2 regions of the Metabacillus sp. 113a genome follow, and region 2 is predicted to be linked to the other one. Evidence: a T-box and tRNA genes for the amino acid it is inferred to sense, from the RefSeq annotation. Region 2 holds a T-box; the other holds one or more tRNA genes.

Region 1 (2,078 bases), on a different contig from region 2:
TTCTTTCACCTTTAAAGTCTCCCGACTCCCATCTTGACCTATCATGTAATAAATAATAAGTGCAACGCTTCCAGCAATAGCAAGGGATCCAACCCATATAACCTGACTTTTTTTCATTTGAGACACCCATCTTCCATAGTAGAATTCAATGTAATTGGTAATGAAGCATAGAAATGAATAAAGTGGTCAGCCTCATTACAGCATTCCATAATATTGGAACAATTATAGTATTCAATGCATTACCCAGATACCCTTTTAGAGATTTACTATTAGTTGGGAGATCCAATATGATATGGCAATTACTTAGGGGGGAGTTTGCGGAAAATCTGAATTATTTAAAAAACAAAGACATAAAACAGATTCAAAAAAATTTATCCCTCTTACAGGAAATTTTTTAAACCTTTTATCTGAAGATGACCAAAAAAGTTTGATGAATAACCAGCATGTATTATGGATTCACACATTTTAAAGATATTCAGTATAGTCCGGACCACACGAAAAAACCGTTCCCCACACTGTGAGAAACGGTTGATATTTCGGTAGTATTCACGTTTGTTTACAGATTAATAAACTGAAAATGATACCGGTGGCCGGGGTCGAACCGGCACTCCAGAGGAACACGATTTTGAGTCGTGCGCGTCTGCCAATTCCGCCACACCGGCATACTGTTTGGAGGCGGCACCCGGATTCGAACCGGGGGTAAAGGAGTTGCAGTCCTCTGCCTTTCCTCTTGGCTATGCCGCCAAACATTATGGAGCGGAAGACGGGATTCGAACCCGCGACCCCCACCTTGGCAAGGTGGTGTTCTACCACTGAACTACTTCCGCCTTATTGTTCCCTGTATGTCATTCTATGCAAAAGGATTTAAAACTTTCCTGAAAAGAAAAAATGGCTGGGCTAGCTGGATTCGAACCAACGCATGACGGAGTCAAAGTCCGTTGCCTTACCGCTTGGCTATAGCCCACCTATGTATGTACTCACGATGCAGATTTATTATACAGCAGCCAATATTCAAATACAAAAATATGGGGCGACTGATGGGAATCGAACCCACGAATGTCGGAACCACAATCCGATGCGTTAACCACTTCGCCACAACCGCCACATTATCAAATTATATTGGCAGGGGCAGTAGGAATCGAACCCACACCGGAGGTTTTGGAGACCTCTGTTCTACCGTTAAACTATGCCCCTATAAATGGTGGAGGGGGGCAGATTCGAACTGCCGAACCCTAAGGAGCGGATTTACAGTCCGCCGCGTTTAGCCACTTCGCTACCCCTCCACTACAGTGAAGACAGTGCCGGCAAGAGGACTTGAACCCCCAACCTACTGATTACAAGTCAGTTGCTCTACCAATTGAGCTACACCGGCATAATTATATTAGTTATAAATGGTGGCTTGGGACGGAATCGAACCGCCGACACATGGATTTTCAGTCCATTGCTCTACCGACTGAGCTACCAAGCCATTTTTGGCCTTTCACTAAGCTTCTCGCTTATTGAAACCCTCTTACATTTTACTTAGGTTTGATTAAAAAATCAAATGGCGGTCCGGACGGGACTCGAACCCGCGACCTCCTGCGTGACAGGCAGGCATTCTAACCAACTGAACTACCGGACCATTTTGGTTGCGGGGACAGGATTTGAACCTGCGACCTTCGGGTTATGAGCCCGACGAGCTACCAGACTGCTCCACCCCGCGATAATAAAAAGTATTAAGTTTAGCTATGCTCATTGCCTGTAGACTGTCCTCGCCTCGGGAAGCAAATGCATGAAGCGTCTCGGCGAGTACAACTCGATGCCTATTCGTGGAAGCTGCGCTCGTTGCTCCACCCCGCGATAATAAAATAAATAATTATGGTGGAGGATGACGGGATCGAACCGCCGACCCTCTGCTTGTAAGGCAGATGCTCTCCCAGCTGAGCTAATCCTCCATATAGTTTCGGCTTGCGATGAGCGGCGCATTGCGTTGTCGCTTTCAGTCGTTCGCATCCTCACGCACTCATGTGCGCTCCGGGGCTCTCTCCTTCGGCTCCTAGCACTGCTTGCTCCTCTCAACCCTCTTACTTTCACTTTGT
Region 2 (21,798 bases):
CCGGAAGCCTTCAAGGTAATTATTCAAAAGATACATCCGCTTTTTCTTATCGTCAATGGTGTTCAGCAAATAATCATTCAAAAGCGCTTCATTCGTTGTCGATGCTACTTCAGCTACAAAGATTGAATAGTCACCATACTGATAAGGCTGATTTTTCCTCGTATAATAGCTGTGGACAGAGTGGCCGAATTCATGAGCCAGCGTGAACAGATTGTTCACATTATCCTGCCAGTTCATCAATATATAAGGGTTGGTTCCATACGTGCCTGAGGAATAGGCTCCGCTTCGCTTTCCTTTATTTTCGTGTACATCCACCCATCGGTTTTCAAAGCCTTCTTTTAAAACGCTGAGATAGTCCTCTCCAAGAGGCGCCAGACCTTTAAGGATGTAGTCCTTTGCTTCACTGTAGGAAACGTCCATTTTTGTGTTTTGAACAAGCGGAGTGTAAAGGTCATACATGTGTACCTCATCAAGGTTTAAAGCCTTTTTGCGGAGTTCTGCGTAACGCTGCAGCAAATGGAGGTTCTTTTCAACGGTAGACACGAGATTATCGTACACTTCCTCCGGGATGTTGTTCCCGCTTAATGCTGCCTGCCTTGCGGATTCATATTTTCTTGCCGACGCGTAAAAGTTATCTTTTTTAATAGCTCCGGAAAGCGTACTCGCAAGCGTATTTTTAAATTTACCGTACGTGTCGTAAACCGCTTTGAAGGCATCATGGCGCACTCTTCGGTCTTCACTTTCCATAAAAGTGATAAAGCGGCCGTGTGTCACTTCGACCTCTTCTCCATTCTCATTTTTAATGGACGGGAACTCCATATCAGCATTGTTCAGCTTTCCAAAGATATCACTGGACGCACGCAGCGCTTCAGAAGCCTGGGCAAGGAGTGCCTCTTGCTCCGCAGAAAGGACATGCGGACGTTCACGGTTGATTTCCTCGAGTGCATGCTTATAAAGCTTTAATTCATCGTTTTCATCAACATATTTTTTTAATGTTTCCTCATCCATTGCAAGAATTTCAGGCCCCATGTAAGAAGAAATACTGCCAGCCTCCGTATACAGGGTTGCTGCACGGTCATTAAGGGCCTGATAATGGGAATTTCCCGTGTCCTGGTCATATCTCATATGTGCGTATGTATATAGCCTGCCAAGACGCTCTGTTACAGAATCCTGAAAGGAAAGGCCTTCGAATAAAGATTGTGCGGAATCTCCAAGCTTTCCTTTATAATCTTCCATTTTAGGGATCAATTTCTTTAATTCCGCAAACTCTTTTTCCCATTCTTCATCTGCTGCAAAGATATCTTCCAGTCTCCACGTATCCTCAGCCGCAATCTCACTTCTAAGAGGCAGTTTTTTAACTGTTTGCTGTTCGGACATGTTTTATCCCCCTTTTTAATAAGGCTTTGAGAGCCTTTCATTCATCTTGTCTAAATTCTCATATGAAGTCAATTAATATGCCGCCGCTTGTCTATAGGTTATGCCGGCAGCCAGAAATTAGCCTGAAAAACTCAGTATCAGAATCCAAAATCCTTTCAATCCGGTCAGTCCATATGACGGGTGCTATCCGATACCTCTTTTCATTCTCCATAAACACTAAAAATCCTGCTTTAAGCAGCCGGGATCCAAGGTCTTCCACCACATCCTGATTTGAAGGGTTTGCAAACGAAAGCTGCCGCCTGACAGCAATTCCATCCCTCTCTAACTGGAACAGGTATTCCGCTGCATCCTGTACGGTAAATGAAATGCATTCTTCTGCCCATAATAAAAGGCTTGTTTTCCATAGATAGGGCTCTGTTTCAAAGCAATAATCAAAACAAGATGGAATAAAAACAATCGAAGGGAGAAGTGCGAGGGGGACCCGTTTTTTTACATAAAGCATTTGTTGGAAGGCTGTCATTTCCTTTGGGGGCAAACGTTTTCTGAAGCGGTTCAATCTGCTCTTAAGCCAACGGTCTGGCAGAATTTCATCAGGAGGATTTTGAAGAATGTGCTTTAGAGAATCACCCTGTCTAAAGGACACAGCATGAGCAAAGAAAATCTGTCCTGAAAATGGATACAGGTGATTTAGGCGTAGAAGCTGTTTATTTTCCGGGCAATAATACAGGAGGTAAGGGGTGAAAGAACGTGGAAAATGTCTGGCGAAGAGCCAGGAGAATGAGGGGATCCGGTATTCTGAAGGGCCAAGCCGCTTAAGCTGATTGGAGCCAAGGATCCAGATGGACTGTATGTTCAGCTTTTCATACCCGCGGATTCTGCTCGCCACATGCTCTCGCGGAATCACAGAACATTGATATTCAATGGCATATCTTTTGCCGTTCATGGTGAAGAGCAAATCCGGCCTTTGGCGGATTTCTGGAAGAAACGGCTCCAGCTGAACCTCCCCTTCTTTTTCCAGCCATTGATATAAATCCTCTTTTCCAGCCAAATGCCTTTCGGTTTCCGGCTCTGAATAACTCTCACATGCTGTCTTTTTCCGGTGGGCAAAATGGTACCTTTTAATTTTTCCAAGCTTAAGCTCCATCTGCTGTTTGCATGCCGGACAGTAAAAAGAATGGGTCGACCGCAGCCGATCCAGTTCTTCAAACGTGTAGGTCTTTCTGATTAATGAAAAAATCTTCGTATTCATTAAAGCGGTCAGCAATATAATTCCTCCTCGCAATCGTTCAGCCCCTACTCATTCTTCAGAGAAGGGCCCGATTCCTTTCCAAATTGCAAGTTTGTGTTTTGCTGTCCAAAAAGTGAATTTTTCAGCTGGAGACTGGCGTTTCCTGTGTTCCTCTGATGATCAGTAATTTCGTTTTAAAGGGTTCTCCATATAGATTGGGGTTGCCTACGCTGATTGAACGGATCAACAAAGAAAACCCCCTAGTTTTGCCGGGGGTTTTTCCATTTTTATAAACTCTCAGCAGGACTTTTTATACAGCCGCTTTGATCCTGTTATTAAAGGTCTTAAGAGGAGTTTATTCAAAGACAAAAGGGCTTGACTCTAATTCAGAGCATCGGTGAAAGCAGCCTGGCAAACGATTCAAAAACTCTCTGGAAAAAACTGCGCTTTATAAAATCTTCCATTTCAAGTCTTTTGGATTCTTTTAAATCCTTTTCGTATTCTTCCACGAGGGTGACTGTGCTGTCCGTTCTGTACAGGAATGCATTGACCTCGAAATTCAGATGAAAGCTCCGCATATCCATATTCGCTGTTCCAATGGATGCAAGCTCATAGTCCACAATTACGATTTTGCTGTGCATAAAGCCTTTTTCGTATTCGTAAATTTCCGCTCCTGCTTCCATCAGTTCAGCAAAATAGGATCTTGAAGCGTAAAACACAAGTTTTTTATCCGGCCTTTTTGGTACGAGCAGTTTTACGTCTACTCCGCTTAGAGCAGCGACCTTCAGCGCGGACAATATGTCTTCATCGGGAATAAAATACGGGGATGCAATCCATATGGAATCCTTAGCGGATACAAGCATCGAAAAAAACAGGCTTTTAATGTTTTCCCACTTATTATCAGGGCCCCCGGCAATCATCTGCACACCGCCGTTGCCCAGAGGATACTCGTCTGGATCGGCCTGAAGATACGTTTCTGTATCCAGTTCTTTACCCGTCATGTAATACCAATCCTGCAGGAAGATCATATGGAGTGTCCGTACTTCTTCCCCTATAACCATAAGATGGGTATCCCGCCAAAAACCATAAAAATCCACTTTTCCTAAATATTCATCTCCAACGTTAAGTCCGCCCATAAATCCAATTTTTCCATCAATAATCACAATTTTCCGGTGATTTCGGAAATTGATTTTGTTGCTTAGGAATGGAAGACGGACTGGAAGAAAAGGCACCATTTCAATGCCGGCTCTGTGCATTTTGCTTATGTAGGCCTTCGAAAGCTTCCAGCTCCCAACTGCATCGTAAAGGAATCGGACCTCAACGCCCTCTTTGGCTTTTTCTATAAGCGCTTCCTGCAGCTGGATTCCAATTTCATCATGGCGGACGATATAATACTCCAAATGGATGTAGGTTTCCGCTTTTTTGATTTCCTCCAGTACGGCTGGAAACTTCTGATCTCCATTCGTTAAGATTTTAGTCTGAGAGGCAAAGGAAACAGGGCTGTGGCTAAGGTTATGCGCAAGCTTAAACATAAGCTTCTGGTGGTCGCCCATTTGTTCTGCTTTCTCATGATAATTTTGATGTTCTCCTTCAATTTGCAGATAAACCTGCTGGTCAATTAACCCTTTCTTCTCAAAAAGCCTTCTTTTTCTCACATTCCGTCCGAAAAGCATATAAAATAAGAACCCGACAATCGGAAATGCGCCGAGAACAATGAGCCATGTTAATGTCTGATTCGGCTTCCTGTTTTCCATAAAGATAACGAATCCGATGAAGACAATGGACAGGGTAAAAATAATGCTCAATGAACCCAGAATCCAGTCGCCCCAATAGTTTTTTGTTAATAAAATAACTCCGGTAATAAATACAGCAAAGATAATGACCTGTATAAAATTTTTCATCTTTTCACCTGACTTTTCTGCAGCATATACTATAGTACGAATTACATTCCCCAAAAGATTCAATGATAACCAAAGAGAAGGGCGATTGATTTTTTCAGAGCCCTTATACGTGCAAAAAAAAGAACCGATTCCTTATGAAATCGGCTCAGGAAATTAAGCGAAATGTTTGCGGAGGGTATGAAGGGCATGCTCTCCCATAACTTTCTTTCCATATTCCTCAAGTCTGTGCACCGTGACTTTGGATTGGCTGCCATATTCTGCAATAATGCTCAGGAGATTATCCATTTCTTCTTCAGCCTGCTCATCTGTAAACTCTGTATACAAGAAGTAGTGTGAATTCAATGCATAAAGACTGTTTGTAAACCCTGAAAGGCCCGTTTTCGCTAAAGAAATCAAGTCTTCAAAATCATTAAAATGAATCACATATTCAAGCTGCGGCGGCTGATCTTCCTGTTCCGCAGTGGATTTGGAGAAATGATCATCCATTAAACTGTCGATGTTCTCATCAACAGGGATCTCATGATATTTATCATCGCTTATCGGCAGTTCGAGCTTCTGTCCATCTTTCGACATCTGTGCTCTCGTAACTACAACTTCCAGACCTTTGTCCATTGCCTGAACCTGAATCCACAGCGGCCCTTCCATCATAAAGTCTTCCTCTTCATGTACTTCGTCCATCATTTCCCAGAACAATTCTTCGCTGCGTTCACGGTTGTACCAGATTTCATCCCGGTCAAAACCGCGTTCTTCTATATCGCCATAGGAAATGTAAAATTTCACAGTGTGCTCATTAATGCGTTCAATTTCCATGGATTACACTTCCCTTCTATTTTTGATGTTGAAGGGACAACTAAACCCCCGATAGTTGCACTTTCCTACACTTTACCCCAAAGCTGTATTATTTAACCGCCTTAATGCTTACCACAATCTTCTCATGCCAGTCAACCCGCCATGAGAATCTTGTACTCCTATTTTATGATAAATCGGCTGTAAATGAAATAAAAAAACACTGAAATGGATGAAAACAGTTATTAACCCACGAGAAGGCATAAAGCGGAGGGGAATTCATATATTTGGTACAAGCACAAGCCTATTTAGTGAAGCAAACGGGGGTATTGGATGGAGCAGGAGTTTCTCATATCGTTATTCATGATTATTGGCATTGATCTGATTCTAGGCGGGGATAATGCCATCGTAATAGCCATGGCAAGCAGAAATTTACCCGAGAAACAAAGACAAAAAGCCATTATTATCGGAACCTTCTTAGCCATAGCCCTGCGCACCGCACTAACGACTGTCGCAGTTTACCTGCTTACCATTCCTTACCTTCAGCTGGCGGGGGGAATTTTTCTGCTGTATATATCATTCGGGTTAATGTGCGGCGGAGATGAAGATGAGGAACATGTAAAAAGCCATGGAAGCCTCTGGAAAGCGGTACGGACGATTGTAGCTGCTGATGTGCTGATGGGGCTCGATAACGTGATTGCCGTCGCCGGTGCCGCCAACGGACATACGATGCTTGTCGTAACAGGACTTTTCATATCCATTCCGGTTATTATATGGGGAAGCAAATTTGTCTTAAAGCTTATTGATCGGTTTCCTTATTTACTCTATGTTGGCGGCGGGATGCTTGCTTATACGGCCGGCAAAATGATTTCTCATGAAGACCAGCTTCAGTTCCTCGCAGACCGGCCGATGTTTCTTGAAGCGATTCCGTATTTTACGGTTCTCATCTTTGTTATAAGCGGTATTATAACGAAAAAGAAGAATTTAAACACTTAAAAAGCCTTCCGGTCCGGAAGGCTTCTGGTTTATTCATTTACTAAGCGCTGTGCTTCACGCAGCTGGTACGTACGGACTTTTCTAGGCAAAAAGCGGCGGATTTCATCTTCATTGTATCCCACCTGAAGACGTTTTTCATCAATCATGATCGGCCTTCTCAGAAGACCCGGATAATCCTGGATAAGCTGATATAGATCCTGCAGAGGCATGCTCTCAAGGTTTACGTTTAATTTTTGGAATATTTTAGACCTGGTGGAAATAATCTCATCCGTTCCGTCCTCTGTCATCCTCAAAATTTCTTTAATTTCATTGATGGACATGGTGTCGGATAAAATATTTCTTTCAGTATAAGGAATTTCATGTTCTTCGAGCCACGCCTTTGCTTTTCTACATGAAGTACAGCTTGGTGATGTATACAATGTTACCATTTAATTTCACTCCTCTGTACATAGTTTAAAATAAAATTACTTTAAACAAGTAATATCTATTGCTCATTATACTATAAAAAAGTAAGTTAGTGAATATCTTTTCAGCAAAACTTTGACAACTTCGTTACAATTCCTACTCAATCAACTTATCCATTGTTAAAAATGAAAATGGAAATATTCAAACAGGATATCTGAAAGAAATTTCAAAGAAGCACTGCCCAGCGTGTCATTTAAACACACATTCTCATTTAGCTCTCTTCATCGAAAATATCATTGAGCTCGTCATCGCTTCTGATTTTGAGCACATCTGATACATCTTCATAAGAACGGCCGTACCATTCCTTATCCTTATACGTATGAATCTGTTTGTAGGTTTCCTTCATTGCGGAAAAAATTTCTGATTCAGGCCTGTCGTTAGGAGACCAGTATAGGATCTCCATGTGGTTCACTTCATTAGTGGCAAGAGACTTTCTTGCATATCCGATAGAGCTTGCGTGATGAAACCCTTCCCTTTGATAAAACTTCAGCCGCTTTGCCGTATCAAGATCTGTTTCATCAACAGGCTCAACCTCCAAGATGATTGGCTTGTTCTTTTCTTTCATTCTGGAAATCAGTTTGTGGCCCAAACCTTCTCCACGGGCGTCCTTGGAGACATATATGTAATCGATAAACAGGAAATCCTCCAGCTCTGCGAACATCAAAACATGCTTTGGACCTTCATCCTTATAGTAAATATCTCCCTTTTCTTTCAAAAGGGCCTCTATATGCTCACGTGACTTCATCTCTTCAATTGGAAAGTACTGACTCAGTTTCTCATACCAATTCATTCATTCTCTCCTAATTTGTAGTTGTATAGATAATTTACCCATTTGCCTCATGCATAAACATAAAAATGTACACTTCACATAATTAACTGAAAATTCCATTATAATAACGTATAATGATTTTAAGGAGCTGACGAATATGCTTGCCTACTTTACTGACTTTGCTTTGTTCTCATTATTTGTTATTGGATTAACGGCAACGATGGGAGTTATCGCCAACGGGATTGGATCAGGGTTATTTGGCGGGAAAGAGAGAGCCAAGTATTATCAGCAATCAGTGAATACACAAAAAGGATGGAATCGGGTAAAGAGGAAATAACCGCAGGCTGAGCGTGCAGCCTGCGGTCTTTTTCTTTTATTTTTCCAGGGGAGTGTAATCCACCCCTTTAGTATAGCGGCTGCCGGCATTCCATAACAGAAACTCATTAATTCCTTCTTCATTCAGCGCTTTGATCTGCGCCTCCACTTCCGATTTTCCATATTTAATATAATTTCCCGATCCTAGATAGGATGCAGTGAAATCCTGGAGCCATGGCCGCGAAATTGGAGGAGTTTTTAATTCAGCCAATTTTTTGTTTTCCACCTTTGTATATTCTTTAACAAGCTTGTAGGGCTCTGTATCGGGCTTTTCAATCCCAAAGTAAGGTCCCCAGTGGCTCGGGTAGATCATGGAAGAGATCACGTCCACATTTTCTGATATTTTGCTGAAATTCTGGCCGATTCCGGGAGCTTCAGGAATGGTAGCAGAATAGCCGAATATATCCACTGATACTTTCACGCCATATGGCTTTAATTCCTTGCGGGCATATTCTACAAAGTCCGTCACAGCCTGAACCCGTTTTTGAGTATTATCACGGCTGTCTTTCTGATAATCTCCTTCGCTGTAAGTCAGCCTTTTATCTTTCGTTTCAAACCCCTCAGGAAAACGGACATAATCAAACTGGATTTCTTTAAAACCCATTTTAGCAGCTTCCTTTGCCGCCTCTACGTTGTATTCCCACACCTCTTTGACAAACGGATTGACGAATTTGTCACCGCCGCCGTTTTCCCAAACTTCTCCGTTCTCCTTGTAGGACCATTCCGGTTTTTGTTCTGCCAGAACCGAATCTTTGAAAACCACGACCCGGGCGATGGGATAAATCTTATGTTCCTCAAGCTTTTTCATCATTTCTTTTGGTTCTTTTATGTAGGACTGGCTGACGTCATAAAATGAAGATTCTTTATCAGGCTTAAAGGTCAAATTGCCATGATCATCTTTTACATCAATCACCATACTGTTTAATTCTGTATCGTCCATCATTTTCAGCAGAGAATCCATCTTTTCTCCTCCGGCAGAGGATCCGGTCACATAGATTCCTCTAACGGCATCAGGGTATTCGAAGCTGTACCCTGAGTCATACTCGAACCTGGGCATATGCTGAGGGAGTTTTTTTTCAGGGATTGCGATTTCACTCATGGCCAGCGGCTTGCTTTCCGCTGCTGCAGCAGATAAGGCAGGTCCTGCAATGGCCACCGCACATCCCGCTGCGGCAACTTTTAACATTACTTTTTTAATCAATCCGGTTCCTCCTTTTTTTTATCTCTTTCTTTAAGTATAGGGAAGTTCTTGATAGGTTGATAGTGGATACCCTGTTTATAATGACAAAATGAGACATTTGACGCAGTCCTCAGGTAATCCATTGCCCACTTTATTCCACAATGCTTCATCTGGTACATAAACCAAAAAACGCGCCAGGCTGTACCGGCGCATTTTCTAATTCTATTATACTGTAGCAGAATACTGTTTTTGGTATTGATCGAATTCTTCTTTGGAACACATAACAAAATGTCCAGGTGTCACTTCTCGGAATTCCATCTCTTCGCCAGGCTGGCTCTTATGCTTAGAAGGATCATATGTCTTTCTGACGCGGGTGCGCTCATAATCCGGATCCGGCAGCGGGATGGCGGAAAGCAATGATTTCGTGTACGGATGAATAGGATTTCTGTACAGCTCCTCAGCCGTAGCCAGCTCAACCAGTTTTCCGAAGTACATTACCCCAATTCGGTCGCTGATGTATTTAACCATGGATAAATCATGCGCGATGAATAAATACGTCAGCCCCTTATCCTTTTGGAGCTGCTTCATTAAATTCACAACCTGGGCCTGAATGGAAACATCCAAAGCAGAAATCGGCTCATCAGCGATGATAAAGTCAGGCTCTACAGCCAAAGCACGTGCAATTCCGATACGCTGGCGCTGACCTCCGCTGAATTCATGAGGATAGCGGTTGGCGTGCTCACGGTTCAATCCGACTGTTTCCAGCAGCTCATAAACGCGCTCCAGCCTCTCCTTCTTCGTTTTCGCCAACCCATGAATATCAATTCCTTCGGCAATAACGTCTACTACTTTCATTTTGCCATTAAGGGAAGCGGAAGGATCCTGAAAAATCATTTGCATTTTACGGTTAAGCTGCTTTAGTTCTTTTTTGGATTTTTTCCCGTGAACGTTCTCGCCATTGAAAATAACGTCGCCGTCTGTCGCATCATAAAGCCGGATAATCGTTCTGCCCGTCGTAGACTTTCCGCAGCCGGATTCACCAACAAGTCCAAGCGTTTCCCCTTTAAATATCTCAAAGGATAAGTCATCTACAGCCTTTACCATGTTCGGCTTCCCTATGTTAAAGTACTGCTTCAGGTTTTTTACTTCAAGTAATTTTTCAGCCACTTATTTCCCCTCCTTCGCTGCAGGGAACATTTTCATCCGTTTGCGGACAGCTTCAGGCGGCTCCACAGCTGGAGCGTCCGGGTGCAGAAGCCATGTTGCTGCATAATGAGTGTTGGACACTTTAAAAAACGGAGGCTCCTTCTCCATATCAATCTGCATCGCATATTCGCTCCGCAATGCAAAGGCATCTCCCGCAGGAGGATTGAGCAGATTTGGAGGAGTTCCCGGTATTGAATAAAGTTCTTCTTCTGTTGCGTCAAGACTTGGCATAGAGCTCAAAAGGCCCCACGTGTACGGATGCTTCGGATTGTAAAAGATCTCGTCTACCGTTCCGATTTCCACTATTTTTCCGCCGTACATAACCGCTACACGATCAGCTACGTTTGCAACGACTCCCAAATCATGGGTTATAAAAATGATCGATGTGTCAATTTTTTTCTGTAAATCCTTCATCAATTCAAGAATTTGCGCCTGAATGGTTACATCAAGAGCTGTTGTCGGTTCATCCGCAATCAACACCTTCGGATTGCAGGCAAGCGAAATAGCAATCACGACACGCTGCCTCATCCCGCCGGAAAATTGATGAGGGTATTGCTCAAAACGGGCTTCCGCATTCGGAATCCCAACAAGGCGCAGTAAATCAATCGCTTGTTTCTTCGCTGTTGCTTTGCTGGCTTTTTGATGTTTAATAATCGGTTCCATTATCTGACGTCCGATTTTCATTGTCGGATTCAGGGAAGTCATCGGATCCTGGAAAATCATTGAAATGTCTTTACCGCGAATCTTCTGCATTTCTTTCTCGCTGACTTTAGTCAAATCCTTGCCATTAAATAAAATTTGACCTTCTTTGTATTCAGAGTTGCTTTCCGGCAGAAGCCTCATGATACTTTTTGTTGTAACGGATTTTCCAGAGCCCGATTCACCAACAATCGCAAGCGTCTCTCCTTTAAACAAGTCAAAGGATACACCGCGGATCGCTTTTACTTCTCCTCCAAATGTATGAAAAGATATATTTAAATCCTTAACTTCCAACATTTTTTCCATGTTTTCCACCTGCCTCTACTAATCGCGCATTTTCGGATCCAGCGCATCGCGCAGACCGTCTGCCAGCATATTAAAGCTAACCATAATAATACTCATAATGACTGCAGGGTATATCAACAGATGCGGGTGCAGCCTCATCGTTCTATATCCATCATCAATCAAGGTTCCAAGAGATGCCAGTGGATCCTTCAGCCCGAGCCCGATGAAGCTTAAGAAAGCCTCGAAGAAGATGGCACTTGGTATAGTAAACATTGTGTTAATGATAATTACTCCTACAAGATTTGGCAACAAATGTTTAATCATAATCCGGAGGTTTGAAGAACCGAGAGTCCTGGATGCAAGCACAAATTCCTGGTTCTTGTATTTAATGACTTGAGCACGCACGACCCTTGCCATAGTCGTCCATCCTGTAATCGTTAACGCGATTGTAATGGATAAGATACCTGGTTTTAAAACAATGATCATTAAGATTACGATAACCAGGTTTGGTATACCTACAAGAATTTCAATAATCCGTTGCATGAAGGAATCTAGACGTCCTCCGAAGTACCCGGAGATTACACCATATGCAACACCAATTACCATATCAATGGCTGCTGCTAAGAAAGCGATATAAAGCGAAACCTGAGTCCCTTTCCAAATACGGGTGAATTGATCCCGTCCGAGAGCGTCTGTTCCAAACCAGTAATATTCATCTACTTTCTTCAGTTCATATGCGTTGTATTCTGTACCATTTTTTCTTTCTGCCATACCGTCAAAAGGGAGCCAGCCAATATTTTCCAAACCCTGAATCCGTGGCGGTAAATTGTTATGTGAGACCGTTTGCGTATCGAAATCCTTCCCGCTGACGAAAGGTCCTAAAAATGCCATCATGATAAGCAATGCCAGAGCGATCAAACTTAAAATAGCTGCTTTGTTTTTCCGAACCCTCAGCCAGGAATCCTGCCAAAAGCTCAGACTTGGTTTATTAATGACCTCTGCTTCACGAGAATCAACCTGTACTGGCTGAAACGATTTCTGATCAAACTCTTCTTTAGGCTGTGCCATTATTTCTTCCCTCCTGCTACCCTGATCCGTGGATCAATGACTCCATATAAAATATCCACAACAAGTATGATGAGGATAAACAGAGCTGCAAACAAAATAGTCGTCCCCATGATAACCGGATAGTCATTAACATTAATCGATGTAACGAACTGTTCACCAATTCCTGGCACAGCAAAAATTTTCTCTACTACTAGAGATCCGGTCATCAAACTGATTGCCAATGGCCCAAGCACAGTTACAACCGGGATGAGGGCATTTCTCATTGCATGTTTAAACGCAACCTCCCAGTAGTTAGACCCCTTTGCTTTTGCCAACGTTATATAATCCGAGTTTAATACATCAATCATTTCTGTTCTCATAAATCTGGCTGCAATGGATAGCGGAAAAATGGATAGGGCAATTGTCGGCAAAATACTGTACTCCGGTCCATTCCAGAAAGCAACTGGAAGCCAACCTAATTTTACGACGATAAAATATTGGAGCAGTGCCGCAAATACGAAGGATGGTACAGATTTACCCAGGACAGCAATCAGAGTAGAGCCGTAGTCCATCCAAGTATTTTGTCTCAGTGCGGAAATTATCCCAAGAAATATCCCAAGGAAACCGCCTAACAGCATTGCCTGAAACCCAATTGTTGCAGATGGTCCTATCCGATCGGAGATTAATGCAGTTACTGGAGTATTATCAAAAGTGAAGGAAGTACCAAGGTCTCCTTTTGCAACACTCACCATATATTTTGTGTACTGAACAGGCAGAGGTTCATTTAACCCATACTGCTCCTTTAACATCTCGAGCTGATCAGGTGACAGTTTGTTCGCATTTGTAAACGGAGTACCCGGTATAATTTTCATGAGGAAAAACGTAACCGAAGTAATAATAAACAGTGTAATCAGCATAAATAAAATACGCTGTGCAATATATTTAACCATGCTCGCACCTCCTGGAAACACTAAGATACCGCCGAATTATTCATTATTCGACAAAATAAATGGAGAGAAAAGGGAGTATAGGATTTAGCGTATACTCCCTTTTCTCTTTTTTTCTTTTAACCTGTCAAACTTCTATTATTCTGTAACTTTAATCCACTTGTAAGAATATTCTGGTCCATTTAAGTGATAGACAAAGCCATCAACTTTAGGAGCAACCAGTACGTTAGCTGCACGCTGGTAAACCGGGGCAAGACCAGCATCGTCCATCAGGACTTTTTCAGCTGCTTGAAGAGCTTCAAAACGCTTGCCTGGCTCTGCAGCCAGTTCGCCTGTTGCTTGTTTCAGAAGTTTATCATACTCAGGGTTAGAGTATGCCATTCTGTTGGATCCGCCGTCTGTGATCCATAGGTCAGAGAACGAAATCGCATCTGCGTAATCAGGACCCCATCCAGCAAATTGAATGTCATATTCCATTTTCGTATCAAGATCAAGACGTACGGAGAATGGAACACTCTTAAGGTTGATTTTCAAACCTGGAAGGTTTTTCTCAAGCTGATTTTTCATATAAGCATCTGTTTTCTTAGCAGAGTCTGTGTCTCCGCCGATATAATCAAGTGTAACTTCTTTTTTGCCGATTTCTTTCAAGCCTTGTTCCCAAGCCTTTTGAGCTTCTTCAAGGTTGTATGTCAGCATGTCTCCATTTGCCTCACGGAAATCCTCACCCGTATCAGGATGTTTAACAAATTCTTTTGGTACAGCATAATTTGCCGGTACAGATCCGTTGTTCAGGATGCTTGCAGCGAGGTCTTCTTTGTTGAAGCCTTGTGCAATTGCTTTTCGGATGTTCACGTTTGCCAAAGCTTCGTCTTTTTGGTTCAGCTTCAACCAGAAAATTGTCGGCTCAAGCCATTTAACCAGGTTTTCGTCGCCTTCATATTGAGGTACAACGTCAGAAGACAGCTTTCCAGTGACATCTGCTTCACCGCTGTCGAAAAGATTTGCTGCTGTGGCGGAATCCTTAACAACGTTGAAGTTGATCTTTGTCAATGTTACGTTATCTTTATCCCAATAGTTGTCATTCTTTTCCATAGTCCATTTTTCTTTCGTATTACCGCCCCAGTCAGACATTACGAAAGGTCCGTTAAATACGAGGTTATCAGCATTCATACCGTACTCTTTCCCTTTTTCAGTAACAAATTTCTCGTTTTGAGGGTAGAACGTAGCAAATGCCATTAGGGATTTGAAGAATGCGATTGGTTTAACAAGTGTGATTTCAAGAGTGGTATCATCAATAGCTTTAATTCCAAGTTCTTCCGGCTTCATTTCGCCTGCTGCGATTTCAGCGGCATTTTTAATTTTTCCAGACATCATATAAGGACCGTAAGGAGATTTTGTTTCAGGGTTAATAGCACGCTGCCAAGCGAATACAAAGTCGCTTGCTTTAATCTGATCACCGTTCGACCATTTAGCATTTTCATTCAGCTTAACCGTAGCGACTGTATCGTCCTCGTTCCATTCAGGATCGCCTTTTGCCACTCCGTCAACAGTCTGCTGATCTTTATCCGTGCGGTAAAGACCTTCGCCTACGTTGTTAAGCATAGACAAGCTGATTGTATCCTCTGCAAGTGCACTGTCTAATGAAGGAATAGCAGAAGTCTCAAGAACTGTGATTTCCTGTGGTACGTCAGCTGCGGGTTTTTCTGTATTTTCCCCTTCGCTGCCGCCGCCTGAAGGTTTAGCTGAGTTTCCTCCTCCGCCATAGCATGCAGATAAGAATAGGCTTAGTACCAGAGTAAGTACTAAAAGTAGTGAAAATTTAGTCTTTTTCACAAAGTTGACCTCCCTTTTATTTTCTGAGAATTCTTACAAGGACTATTATACAAGTTTTTGAATATTTGTACATGTGTTTTTTTTAAAAAGTTTACAATATTGAAATAAAATTAAGAATTCCAGCCTAGTTTAGTAGTTAGTAAGCCCTAAAAACCCTTTATTTATATTGGCTTTTTACACAATCCCTGCCTACTCGCTGCTGCTTTAAAGTAAAGTTGTAAAATTACCGTAAACTTCTGTATTATGTTGTAATGTATAATAGAAATTGGGTATAATTGTAGGAATATATTCCTTGATGCTATTTTTGTTCAATAATGATTTTAGATAAAAATATTATGGCGATACTAGTATTATGAATAGTGCAAAGAGAGGGATTGCAAATGAAAATCGGTTTTATTTTATTTGTTGGCGGCCTTGCTGCCTCATTGATCATCTCCATCTTACTGTATGGCTCTGTGACACTGCTCTCCCTGATTAATCTTTTGTTCCTCATTGGCGGAGCATTCTTATTCACCGCATTGTTTATCATGGTGGCCCAGGGCGGATTTTTTGATGGAATTACCTACAGCTTCAGAAGAACATTTCAATCCGGAGGCAGAGATTTAAGCAGAGAAGAAGCAGATGAAATGAGGCCGTTCTCTGAGCTGCTCTCCTTGCCTTTTATTCCGATTATGCTGGCAGGCGCTTCTTTAACAGGTGTTATGCTCGTTTGTCTGGGGTTTTTTTACGCTTAGCTTGCACGAAAAGCAATTCTTTTTTATAATATGAAACAGTTAAATGCATCGGCTGAGAGAGAGAGAAGTAGGCGAATCCTTCATTTTCAGAGAGTCTGTGGTTGCTGGAAACAGACAATGAACTTCGCTGAATGGACTTTTGAGCCGCATTCCGAACAGCAATCAGTAGGCAATGCCGTATTCCTGCGTTAAAGGATGCTAAGAGGCTTTTCTAATTTGGAGAGCAATCAGGGTGGTACCACGGTCTATTCGTCCCTTTTCAGGGATGAATGGGCCTTTTTTTATTACGTATTAAGAGGAGTGGTTTCTATTGAAAACAATTTTTTCCGGAATTCAGCCGAGCGGAGCTGTCACAATCGGCAACTACATTGGCGCCATGAAGCAGTTTATCGAGCTTCAAAATGATTACAACAGCTATTTCTGCATCGTCGATCAGCATGCTATAACCGTGCATCAGGATAAAGCCAAGCTTCGGGAGAGCACTCGCAGTCTCGCTGCTTTGTATGTCGCCATAGGGCTTGACCCTGAAAAAGCTACTCTGTTTATTCAGTCAGAAGTACCTGCACACGCTCAGGCGGGATGGATGCTTCAATGCGTCGCGTACATCGGCGAGCTCGAGCGCATGACGCAATTTAAAGATAAATCGTCAGGCAAGGAAGCCGTTGCTGCCGGTTTATTAACCTATCCGCCTCTTATGGCAGCGGACATTCTCCTTTATGGAACAGATCTTGTTCCTGTTGGCGAAGATCAAAAGCAGCACATTGAATTGACCCGGGATTTAGCAGAGCGCTTTAACCGCAAGTACAACGACATTTTCACTATTCCAGAAGTGCGCATACCAAAAGTCGGAGCCCGCATCATGTCCCTGGCTGAACCAGCCAGAAAAATGAGCAAGTCCGATCCGAACACTAAATCCTTTATTACTCTGCTCGATGAGCCGAAGCAAATTGAGAAAAAAATCAAAAGCGCAGTCACCGATTCTGAAGGGATTGTGAAATATGATAAAGAAAATAAACCGGGTGTTTCCAATCTCCTTTCCATTTATTCCATCTTTACAGGAATGAGTACAGAAGAACTTGAAGCAAAATATGAAGGCAAAGGATACGGAGATTTCAAGGGAGACCTTGCCCAAGTCGTCGTCAATGAAATCGTTCCAATTCAAAAGCGGTATTATGAATTAATGGAAACGGACGAATTGGACCGGATTCTCGATGATGGAGCAGAACGCGCAAACCGTGCAGCAAATAAAATGCTGAAAAAAATGGAAAATGCGATGGGATTAGGAAGGAAACGAAAATAACCCTCCCTTTCTCTCAGAAAAAAGAGGCTGAGACAAAAGGTTCCCGGTTAATCAAAAAAACCGAACTATTATTTGAAACTCTGATATAGAGCTTCGTAATCGTTCGGTTTTATTCGTTTTCATGTTTTTTTCAAAGGCTTTGTTCATGTATGATGTTGATTTATTACCACCTGATGTTTGGAGTGGAAGGCATGAGACTCCTGCGGGAACAGCGGGAAAGGTGAGACCCCGCAGGCGCAAAGCGGCGAGGAGGCTCACCGCCCGCCCATGGATAAGCGAATGCCTGCTAACTGCAATCAACAGCCGAGTTTAACAGAGCTTTTTCAAAAGAAAAATTCGGCTTTAATGACTATATTTTTAGATATGTCCCAGCCTCTTTTCTTTATTTACTATTTTCAGCTTTCCATTCTGACTCTAGATGAGAATCTTTTGATGACTCGCTCATTCTCCAATACGTAATGAAGCTGACCGCAATACAAGCAGCTACATATACGTAGAAAAGCCACTCCACTCCCATACTTTTCATCCATAGGGCTATAAATTCAGCTGTCCCCCCAAAGACTGCTACTGTAACAGCATATGGAAACCCTACGCCGAGAGCCCTGATTTGGGTCGGGAAAAGCTCTGCTTTCACAATGGCATTTATAGAAGTATACCCCGTTACAATAATCAGTCCTGCCATCATAAGCAAAAACGCACCGACTGGACTGGATGTCTGCTCAAGAAGCAGGAACAGCGGAACGGTAAGCAATGTTCCAAGAATTCCAAAGCCCATCAGTAAAGGTCTTCTGCCAATTCGGTCTGAAAGTCCCCCGGCAAGCGGCTGAAGGACAATAAAGATCAATAACGCCAAGAAGTTAATCCAGCTGACCGTCTCTTTAGGAATTCCTGACGTGTTGATCATAAACTTTTGCAGGTAAGTGGTATATGTATAAAACGCGACTGTTCCCCCAAGGGTTAATCCCACAACCGTAAGAACTGCCCTTGGATGCTTTAAGAGAGCTTTCAGTGTACCGGCATTCGACTTTTTTTTCTTTCCCATCTTTTCAAATTGCTCCGACTCATCCATGGTCCGCCGCAGCCACAAAACTGCCAGTGCCCCCATTGCCCCAATGACAAACGGAATTCTCCACCCCCAGGAGCTCATATCTGCTTCACTGAGCAATTGCTGAAGAATAATCTGAACTCCAAGAGCTGTAAGCTGGCCGGCAACAAGTGTAACATACTGAAAACTCGAGTAAAATCCGCGTCGGCCCGTGCTTGCCATTTCTGATAAGTAAGTTGCGGATGTCCCATACTCTCCACCCAGCGAAAGGCCTTGAAGGAGTCTGGCCAGCACAAGAATAATCGGAGCCATAACACCGATTGAACTGTAGCCCGGCGTACATGCGATAATGAGAGAGCCTGCAGCCATAACCGTAATGGACAAAGTTAAGGCTGCTCTCCTGCCATGCCTGTCCGCATACCTCCCCAATAATAAACTTCCGATCGGTCTCATCAAAAATCCAACAGCAAATATGGCAGCCGTGTTGAGCAGCTGGCTGGTCGGATCACCCTGCGGGAAAAATTCAGCCGAAAAATAAACGGCGAAGGCTGAATAGACGTACCAGTCGTACCACTCAATCAGATTCCCTACTGATCCTTTAAAAATATTCCCCGTGATGCGCTTTGTACTGGCATGATTACCTGAAACAGACATAATGAAGAATCCCCCTTGCTGCGTTAACGATTTAAAGGATGTTAGCGCTTCACCTGGTAGTATAACGCACTTTTTCCATGATTTGTATAGGGATATTGGGATAGAAAAACCCCTCATTCTACTCCTGCTAAAGGAGTAAGATAAAGGGCTTGTCCGCTTTCTTTAGTTTACTTTTGATTCGTGCTCCGTTTCCCATAGCTTCTCAAAAAAAGGCTGTCCTTTAACAAGGTTCTCACAAAGAGCTTTATGTCTGGCCGACCAGCCGTTCATGGTTTCTGAACAGAGCTTTTCAAAGACATCATGGAAGGCAAGGTGTTTGATTTGCTCGTACTCGCGGGGATTCCATTCAGTATACCAATATTTTATTTCAGCTGTGTTCTGAGTAGTTTGCAGCTGATCCAGCGCCATAAAAAGCAGCTGCTTCAGCTGGCGTTCTTTTCTTGTCAGTCCTCTCATGTGATCAGGCCCCAGCGATAGAATGTGAAACTCTTTTTCCTCCCCATGCAGCGGACCGTGGAAAGGATAATCACCCGGTTCCACATCCTTCACCATTTCATAAACCAACTGTTCCTGGCGGGGGATTAATCGGCTTTTTCGGACAGGGATGCTGTAGCCGATCGTATCCACAGCAATGATCCCCTGTCCATCCGTTACGACGAAGCAGTAATCCAGTTGAATTCGTTCATGATTTTTCCGGATGTAGGCTTTTTGATGAATGTCTTTCAGGAGGCTTTGCGGAATTTCGGAAAGATCATTTTCTATATAGCGGAACAGCAGCTGATTCACCTTTATTAGAGGCACCTGATCGAGCAGTTCAACGCTATCATCCTTTCGCCATTCGTGAAAATGGCACACGTTATATCCATTTTCTTCTCCCTCAAACCAATTGACCCAAACATCATGAAGAAACAACATGTTTTACCCCTCACCTTCAAATTCTGTTTGTCAATCAGTATAGGCAGGACAACCTGAAAATATTCCAATATCTTCAGATTATGGACGCATTTTCTATTCTATTTTCAAGTCTTGGATGATCCTTTCGGCAGGCACTGTAAAAAGGGCATGTGTATCAGTTCCATTTTTATCCATATATTTCTTTACTGCAAAATAGCCTGCAGTGTACCCTAGCATTTTAGGATACATTCCTAATCCATACATCAGTTTATCGAACTGCCGGTCCTCCTGTTTTACTTTCTTGTTCGGCAGAATATGCTTCTTCCAAAACTGTTTTAGCTGCGTCTCCGCATACAGCCTGGTCCATCCTGCCGCTTGATCCTCTCCCAGGATTTCACGCACCGCATTCTCTGCCAACCCTTCCATAATCACAACATCTGTCAGCGTATAATCCTTTTCTCTTTTTGGATTTTTTTCAAGCCGGCAAATATGATGATACTCATGGATCAGTAATGCCTTTATCGCCGTTTTCGGAACGTCCGGGGAAAGAAAAAGAAAAAGCTTATCAAAAAATGCGAGACCTGATTTTCCTCCATATTCACGCTGAATCTTGGCATTTGATAAATCTCCCGGGAGCAGGAATACTGGCACATTAGGTCCCTCCCATTTTTTGCGCAAGTCTTCCACCTCTCTTTTCACATACGCCCACATTTTTTCTTCTTTTAATGCCTGAACGGTTTTTTTTGCAGATTCCGGATTTTTGTATAGCCCAAAAGTAAGCAAATATTGAATAAGCGTCTTTTCACTTCGGTCAGGAAAGTAGGGTTTTAGCTTTTTCCCCAGTTCATTCAAAGGAACCGCTTCCTCAAACCATTGATCTGTCCGGATCACACCCATTGCCATCACCTCTTAGTTAAGGTATGTATGAACAGATGAAAACGGGAGGCATCACAGGAGAATTTTAATGGGGTGGAAAGGCTATAGTAATCTTGCGGCTGGAATCGCTGCATGAATCGGGTGTTCTGTCTGCGGCGGAGAAAGGTGGGCGGCAGGCTGCGCTAGCGCTTTAGTGCTGGAAAGGGGTGAGGGTCAGAGACATGACTCCTTCAGCCCTTAAGCAACATGGAATGGCGGAAAAGGTGCCGGAGCTTTAGTGCGGCAGCGAAAGCGGGGCCAGGCACGGGGCCAGTCCCCACTTGCTTCACCGCAGGCGGGGTCAGAGACCTATGTTCCTGAAGCCTTGAACAGCAAGGAATTGGAGAGATCGTGCCAGAGCTTTATCGCTTTACCAGAGTGAGGGTCAGGCACCTCCCAGCCCACTAAATAAAACCGCCGATTCAAAAGAATCGGCGGTTATGGTTATTGATATTTCTTAAACAGCAGGGTCGCGTTATGTCCTCCGAAGCCCAGTGAGTTGCTTAAAACAACGTTGACTTCTTTCTTGCGCGCTTCGTTCGGAACATAGTCCAAATCACATTCCGGGTCCGGATTGTCCAGATTAATGGTAGGAGGAATGATTCCTTCCTTAATCGCAAGCACGGAGAATATGGCTTCGATTCCGCCAGCAGCTCCGAGCAAGTGTCCCGTCATGGACTTTGTTGAACTGATGGCCAGTTTTTGCGCATGATCGCCGAAAACTTCCTTAATGGCGAGCGTTTCGAATTTATCGTTGTATTGTGTGCTTGTGCCATGCGCATTGATATAGTCGACATCTTCCGGCTTGAGGCTTGCGGTTTCAATCGCCTGTTTCATCGCTCGTACGCCGCCTTCCCCGCCTGGAGCAGGTGCTGTAATATGGTAGGCATCGCCTGTTGCCCCATAGCCTACGACTTCCGCGTATATATTTGCTCCTCGGGCCAGAGCGTGTTCAAGCTCTTCCAGAACAAGAATACCAGCACCTTCACCCATTACGAATCCATCACGGTCCGCATCAAATGGACGGCTTGCTTTGGCTGGATCGGGATTGGTTGACAGAGCTTTACTTGAGCTGAATCCTGCAAAAGCCATCTGGGAAAGCGGGGCTTCTGCTCCTCCTGAAATCATAACATCCGCATCACCGCGTTCAATGACCCGGTAG

Evidence for each region. The T-box of region 2 lies ahead of trpS (tryptophan--tRNA ligase). A T-box ahead of a tRNA ligase gene usually reads a tRNA of that ligase, here a tRNA-Trp.
Region 1: it encodes a tRNA-Trp, which carries the amino acid that the T-box ahead of trpS (tryptophan--tRNA ligase) is inferred to sense. The anticodon was not compared.

The regions. Positions count from the first base shown of each region.
Region 1 covers NZ_JBNILJ010000025.1:22,536-24,613, forward strand. The annotation lists gene ACQCVE_RS18990 (DUF6241 domain-containing protein) at 1-117, opposite strand, end outside; tRNA gene ACQCVE_RS18995 (tRNA-Leu) at 582-662, opposite strand; tRNA gene ACQCVE_RS19000 (tRNA-Cys) at 671-744, opposite strand; tRNA gene ACQCVE_RS19005 (tRNA-Gly) at 753-827, opposite strand; tRNA gene ACQCVE_RS19010 (tRNA-Gln) at 890-964, opposite strand; tRNA gene ACQCVE_RS19015 (tRNA-His) at 1,027-1,102, opposite strand; tRNA gene ACQCVE_RS19020 (tRNA-Trp) at 1,121-1,194, opposite strand; tRNA gene ACQCVE_RS19025 (tRNA-Tyr) at 1,200-1,283, opposite strand; tRNA gene ACQCVE_RS19030 (tRNA-Thr) at 1,300-1,372, opposite strand; tRNA gene ACQCVE_RS19035 (tRNA-Phe) at 1,393-1,468, opposite strand; tRNA gene ACQCVE_RS19040 (tRNA-Asp) at 1,545-1,621, opposite strand; tRNA gene ACQCVE_RS19045 (tRNA-Met) at 1,626-1,702, opposite strand; tRNA gene ACQCVE_RS19050 (tRNA-Val) at 1,859-1,934, opposite strand.
Region 2 covers NZ_JBNILJ010000006.1:9,021-30,818, forward strand. The annotation lists gene pepF (oligoendopeptidase F) at 1-1,377, opposite strand, end outside; gene ACQCVE_RS11240 (competence protein CoiA) at 1,469-2,641, opposite strand; gene cls (cardiolipin synthase) at 2,992-4,506, opposite strand; gene mecA (adaptor protein MecA) at 4,660-5,316, opposite strand; gene ACQCVE_RS11255 (TerC family protein) at 5,626-6,288, shown strand; gene spxA (transcriptional regulator SpxA) at 6,318-6,716, opposite strand; gene ACQCVE_RS11265 (GNAT family N-acetyltransferase) at 6,965-7,543, opposite strand; gene ACQCVE_RS11270 (hypothetical protein) at 7,680-7,859, shown strand; gene ACQCVE_RS11275 (putative glycoside hydrolase) at 7,896-9,083, opposite strand; gene ACQCVE_RS11280 (ABC transporter ATP-binding protein) at 9,303-10,244, opposite strand; gene ACQCVE_RS11285 (ABC transporter ATP-binding protein) at 10,245-11,288, opposite strand; gene opp3C (oligopeptide ABC transporter permease) at 11,307-12,335, opposite strand; gene opp3b (oligopeptide ABC transporter permease) at 12,335-13,264, opposite strand; gene ACQCVE_RS11300 (peptide ABC transporter substrate-binding protein) at 13,400-15,094, opposite strand; gene ACQCVE_RS11305 (DUF3899 domain-containing protein) at 15,475-15,828, shown strand; T-box leader at 15,874-16,088, shown strand; gene trpS (tryptophan--tRNA ligase) at 16,139-17,128, shown strand; gene ACQCVE_RS11315 (MFS transporter) at 17,511-18,827, opposite strand; gene ACQCVE_RS11320 (YjbA family protein) at 18,990-19,742, opposite strand; gene ACQCVE_RS11325 (DUF2268 domain-containing protein) at 19,836-20,618, opposite strand; gene fabF (beta-ketoacyl-ACP synthase II) at 21,081-21,798, opposite strand, start outside.